2 regions of the Pantoea sp. X-Soil-YNGN-785 genome follow, and region 1 is predicted to be linked to the other one. Evidence: predicted binding sites of a transcription regulator. Region 1 holds the regulator's gene; the other holds the start of a gene.
What was found. Region 1 encodes Fur, which represses iron uptake genes when iron is present. Its sites were predicted from a motif close to ATAATAATGAGAACNACTATCAA; they were not measured.

Region 1 (3,116 bases):
AGTGGCGCTTCAACGTCCCGGTGCTGTGGGATAACTACACCACGATTTCGGGCTGGCAGCCCGTTCCGGCATGGGATCATCCGGCACTGTTTATTCGCGGAGGCGACTCCAGCTATCTGGACAACCGCTACCGCGATGCGCTGTTGCAGCAGTTCCCGGCCGCGCAGGCACATGTCATTGGAGGCGCGGGACACTGGGTTCATGCAGAGAAACCCGATGCCGTTTTGCGCAGTGTCCGTCGCTTTTTTGCGCTTTAAAAGCAAATAGATGGCGGCAAAGGTTTAGGATTGGCGTCCGGAGTAAGCGTGAAGTATGATGGCGCGCTAAAATTTTGCCGCGCGTCCGTTTTGCTGCGGCAATAGCCAATAATTTATAATCTGCGCGGTGAGTGACTGGCGCCCGCCCCCATTCAGTTTTACTAAGCCATGGCAAAAGAACAGACTGACCGCACGACGCTCGATCTCTTTGCTGATGAGCGCCGCCCTGGTCGACCCAAAACCAGTCCGCTTTCGCGTGATGAACAGCTGCGCATCAACAAGCGCAATCAGCTTAAACGTGACAAAGGACGCGGACTTCGTCGTGTCGAACTGAAAATGAACAGTGAAGCCGTCGATGCGCTCAACACGCTGGCAGAACAGCGCAATCTCAGCCGCAGCGAGCTGATTGAACAGATGCTGCTGGCACAGCTCAAACTGGATTAATGCGGGCAAATCGCACGCAGGAGCAAATGTCGGGGCTTTAACCGTTCACCGGTTTTCTCTCGTCTGCTATTATTCGCTGAAATGTGCTGCGGCACACATCTCATTATCAGGATTTAAGAGGTTATTTTACTCATGGCACTCGTAGGCATCTTCTTTGGCAGCGATACCGGCAATACCGAAAACATTGCAAAAATGATCCAGAAACAGCTGGGTACAGACGTTGCAGAAGTGCATGACATCGCGAAAAGCACAAAAGAAGATCTGGAAGCGTTTGATATCCTGCTGCTGGGCATTCCGACCTGGTACTACGGTGAAGCGCAGTGCGACTGGGATGACTTTTTCCCGACGCTGGAAGAGATCGATTTCAACGGTAAGCTGGTTGCGCTGTTTGGCTGCGGCGATCAGGAAGATTACGCGGAGTACTTCTGTGATGCGATGGGCACGATCCGTGACATCATTGAGCCACATGGTGCAGTAATTGTCGGACACTGGCCAACCGAAGGTTACCACTTCGAAGCCTCAAAAGGTCTGGCCGATGATACCCACTTCCTGGGTCTGGCCATTGATGAAGATCGCCAGCCTGAACTGACTAACCAGCGCGTAGAGCAGTGGGTTAAGCAGATTTCTGATGAACTGCAGCTGAAAGATATTCTCGAAGCCTGATCCTGCCCGACTCAATGTGAGCGCCAGCTCACATTGAGGCAATGGAAATTCCTATAGAAATAATAGCCACATTTTTTTAACTTTCTCCGTTTAATCTGTAGAATACCCGCATCGATCTTCCGCTTATTTCTCAGGCGGCAAGACTAAGCGATGTACCAACAGACATCTGCCAGAATCCTCCCCGGCCCGGTGACCTATCCCCCACAGCCCGTGATGATTCAGGCACGCCCTCTGGTTTTCATTTCATCGCTTCAGTTCTATAATGAGACGCAAATGAGAATGAGCGCAGATCGACATTCAAGGCGACAAGCCACAAAAGTGAATATAGTGACAGGACAAAATCCGCATGACTGACAACAACACCGCATTAAAGAAGGCTGGCCTGAAAGTGACGCTGCCCAGACTGAAAATTCTGGAAGTGCTTCAGGAACCTGAGTGCCATCACGTCAGTGCGGAAGATTTGTACAAACGCCTGATCGACATCGGCGAAGAGATTGGCCTGGCTACCGTTTACCGTGTTCTGAACCAGTTTGATGACGCTGGTATCGTGACCCGTCATAACTTTGAAGGCGGCAAATCTGTCTTTGAACTGACGCAGCAGCATCACCACGATCATCTGATCTGCCTGGATTGCGGCAAAGTTATTGAGTTCAGCGATGAGTCGATCGAAACACGTCAGCGCGAAATCGCCACCCGTCATGGCATCAAGCTGACCAACCACAGCCTCTATCTCTATGGACACTGTACGCTGGGCGATTGCCGGGAAGATGAAACCCTGCACGACCAGTAACGCGAACTGAAATAAAAAAACCGGTGAATTCACCGGTTTTTTTTCGTCTGTCCTGGGCTGTGATATCAGGCGACCAGCGTCTCCTGCAGATAGCGCCAGCGTGGAATGGAGCTGCTGCAGTCCAGTATCGCAAGCGAAATACGGCTCTGATTATTGCCATTCATCATCTGCATTTCGCGATACTGCACGGTGATCTCTTTCTCATGATGAGAAAGGATGACGTGCTCGCAGGTGGCAATACGCATCCCTTCGCGCTGTCCCTGCAACTGCCTGAAGAGTTCCTCGACCTCGTTCAGATTGCACTCTCTGCCCTTTGGGGTGACCATGCGGAATTCAGGATGGAAATAGGACATCAGCAGCTCAAAACTGTCATCAGATCCGGCAGGCTGGTTAAAAATACGTTCAATGAGCTGATGTAAAACGACCACACTGTTTCTGGCTTCCTGGGCGAGAACTGTCATTTTTTTTCCTTCTGTAACCCGCTTTGCAACCTCTGAGAGCGCATAGCCTACCTGAAAGCGGATAATTCACATCCGGAAATTGATTAATTTTTTTAAACTCAGATTTCTCTCACAATGCGGCATTTAATCGGTTGCGGTTAGGTCAGAATAATCGTCGGCAATGATTAAAATCGGGGCAACAAAAAAGGGCGATAAATCGCCCTTTTGTCATTTTATGAGGTTAGCCTCAAAAAAATTTATTCGCCGGTTTTCGCCCAGGTATCACGAAGACCGACGGTGCGGTTAAACACCAGCTGCGACGGTTTAGAGTAAACGCTGTCGGCACAGAAATAACCTTCACGTTCAAACTGGAATGGAGTGGTCGGTTCTGCATCGCGCAGGCCCGGTTCCACAAAGCCCTGTTTGATCGCCAGTGACTCAGGATTGATTACCGCCAGGAAGTCCTCTGCCGCGCCCGGATTTGGCACACTGAACAGACGATCATACAGACGGAACTCTGCT
Region 2 (3,116 bases), 680 kb from region 1:
CACAGCATGGGACAGCGTAAAGATATTCTTCAGCTGTCAGGCGAAAATCTGGCGGAAGGCCTGAATGGACAGACTTATCTGCTGTTTGCCGCCGAAGATAACACGGCTGCGCAGGTAATGAGCAATGCTTTTCTGGCGCAGACCCCAGCGGTGCGCGCTAAAGCGGTCTATGCGCTGGGGCTGGATAGCTTTCGTCTCGACTACTACAGCGCCAGTCATTTACTGACGCGGCTGGAAGCGCTGTTCGTGAAATCATGATGTGGCATCGTCGGAGGCAGGCCGTTGATAGCGTCGCAGGCGGGCCATCAGCAGCCACATGATGAGACCCAGCACGGTGGCTGCCAGGCCAGAGAGGGCGGCGGCCTGCTGCGGCAACAGCAGTGAACCCATCGCGCCAATTATTGCTGCACCTATCGCATCGCCGGTGACATTCTGCGCTGTCCAGAGGCTGTTGATCCTGCCAAGCAGCGCATCGGGCGTCAGCGTCTGAATCATCGCGTACTGCACCAGGCTGCTGATGGCACTGAAATAACCAAAGGCTACGAGGCAGATCAGACTCAGGCTGAACCACGGCATCAGGCTGAACAGAGCCAGTGCGACGAATGCCGCGATGGCACTGACCAGAATCAGGCGGCCCGGCTGTGGCGACTGTGCCAGCCGTCCGCTGGTCAGCGCGCCTGTCGCAGCACCCAACGGCACGGCGGCGTACATCAGTCCCAGCGCCGTCAGACCGACCTGCCAGTGAGGGGCCAGCGCCGGATAGAGCACACGCACCGCGCTGGCTAGCGTTACCAGCGCGCCAGTCAGCGCCGCCATACCTACAATTGGCGTATCGAACAGGAAGCGGACGCCGCTGCTTAGTGCCTTTATGGGATGTTCACGCGGCTGCGGCGGTGGCGCAAGCGGCGGCAATCGCAACAGGGTTAACACCGTCAGCAGCGTGCCGAACGCGGCCAGCCCGTAGTTCCACGCCACACCGCCCTGAGCAATCACCATACCCGCAATCGCGGGTGACAGAATCGCGCCAAAGCGCACCGTCAGCATAGTAATGGCACCCGCCTTCATCAGATTCTCACGCCCGACCAGCGCCGGCGTGGCCGCCAGCAGCGCCGTGACGCCTATCGCGCCGAAAAAACCATCCCAGAGTCCCAGCACGAAGACGGCGATGACCGACGGTGAAGGGAGCAGGGCATTAATGCACAACGCGGCAAAGCCCAGGCCACAGGTGGATCGGGCAAACAGGATCAGGCGACGACGCTCATAGCGATCGGCCAGCACGCCGCCGGTCAGCAGACCGATAAACATACCGGCTCCTGCCAGCGTCACCGCCAGTCCTACCAGCAATGGTGATTGCGTCAGTTGCTGAATCTGAACCGGGACCGCCACCGCCAGCATGCCGAGAGCGACAATCGAGATAAAGCGGGCGATAAACAGGGCGCGAAAGGCGGGATGGGTTCTCAGCAGAGTGAGATCGATAAAATGGGAGGGTTTGTTCATAGCGTCGCTTTTTAGCACCCATTTTCCTCATTATTGAATCTGAGAGTCATGGTAACATACAAAAAATAGTTAATAACGATAACAAGTATCATTATCATAAACACTCGCAATTGCGAGCCATGTTGAATTCGTGAAGGTTTAAACGTTATGCGTCAACTCCGTGCAATAGCCGGTTCAGGGATGCTGCTATTGTTGCTTATTGCGCTCAGCCTGATGCTGGGAGCCAGACCTGTACCCTTTCATGATGTCACACATGCCTTACTCTCCGACTGCAGCCGCATCGATTGCGTGATCGTGCGCGATGCCCGGCTGCCGCGAACCCTTGCGGGACTGCTGGCCGGGATCAGTTTAGGTCTGGCGGGCGCACTGATGCAGAGCCTGACGCGCAATCCCCTGGCCGATCCAGGCATTCTTGGTGTGAATGCCGGAGCGGGTTTTGCGGTGGTGCTTGGCATCGCCCTCTCTGGCGCCGATTCTCCTGCGGAATGGCTGGGTTTTGCTTTTACGGGTGCACTGCTGGCGTCGCTGCTGGTGGCCATGACGGGTGCGATCGGCGGCGGCCGCGTGAATCCGCTGCGTCTGACGCTGGCAGGCGTGGCGCTGGGTGCGGTGCTGGAGGGTTTAACATCTGGCCTGTCGCTGCTTAATCCCGATATTTACGATCATCTGCGTTTCTGGCACAGCGGCTCGCTGGATATCCGCAATTTCGCCATTCTGCGCACTGTCTTTCCGGCGGTCGTAGCCGGGAGCCTGCTGGCGTTGCTGCTGGCACGTTCGCTCAACAGCCTGAGTATGGGCGGAGATATGGCAACCGCGCTGGGCACCCGTGTGATGCGTACTCAACTGGTGGGATTGCTGGCGATTGCACTGCTGAGCGGTGCGGCGACGGCGGCAGTCGGCCCCATCGCCTTTGTCGGGTTAATGACACCGCATCTGGCCCGCTGGCTGCTGGGCAACGATCATCGCTGGATGCTGCCGGGAACCCTGGTGATCACTCCCTGTCTGCTGCTGGCGGCCGATATTCTGGGACGGCTGCTGGTGCCGGGTGAACTGCGCGTGTCAATTGTCACGGCCATTCTCGGTGCGCCGATGCTGATTGTGCTGGTGCGCCGTAAGCTGGGAAGAGGGCAGATATGACACGGACGATGATCAATGCGCTGCTGCTGATGGCCTGCGGGGCGCTGGCTTTTCTGGGCGTCACGCGCGGCACCTTACCGATCTCCGCCAGCCAGTTATGGGCACTTCTCAACGGCGAGGCAGCGCGCAATGTTCAGCTGATTGTACTGGAGTGGCGTCTGCCGCGCGTCATGATGGCGCTGCTGATTGGTGCGGCGCTGGGCGTCAGCGGGGCGATTTTCCAGTCGCTGCTGCGCAACCCGCTGGGCAGTCCCGATATTCTGGGTTTCAACACTGGCGCTTACAGCGGTGTGCTGGTGGCGCTGGTGCTGTTCCAGCAAAACATGGAAGGGATGACGCTGGCGGCGCTGGCAGGCGGGCTGCTCACTGCAGGTGTGGTCTGGCTGTTCAGCTGGCGCAACGGCGTGGAGACCTTCCGGCTGATTATTGTGGGCATCAGCGTGCGGGCACTGCTGATGGCGCTAAACAGCTGGCTGATTATC

Region 2: fepD (Fe(3+)-siderophore ABC transporter permease) is a predicted target of Fur. The motif match lies at 1,573-1,595, and genes of this name have one in related genera.

The regions. Positions count from the first base shown of each region.
Region 1 is NZ_AP035942.1:1,135,859-1,138,974, reverse strand. Features, by position in the region: gene ybfF (esterase) at 1-257, shown strand, start outside; gene ybfE (LexA regulated protein) at 426-701, shown strand; gene fldA (flavodoxin FldA) at 834-1,364, shown strand; gene fur (ferric iron uptake transcriptional regulator) at 1,711-2,154, shown strand; gene AC6I8E_RS05210 (hypothetical protein) at 2,220-2,615, opposite strand; gene glnS (glutamine--tRNA ligase) at 2,852-3,116, opposite strand, start outside.
Region 2 is NZ_AP035942.1:451,663-454,778, forward strand. Features, by position in the region: gene fepB (Fe2+-enterobactin ABC transporter substrate-binding protein) at 1-258, shown strand, start outside; gene entS (enterobactin transporter EntS) at 253-1,497, opposite strand; gene fepD (Fe(3+)-siderophore ABC transporter permease) at 1,645-2,634, shown strand; gene fepG (iron-enterobactin ABC transporter permease) at 2,631-3,116, shown strand, end outside.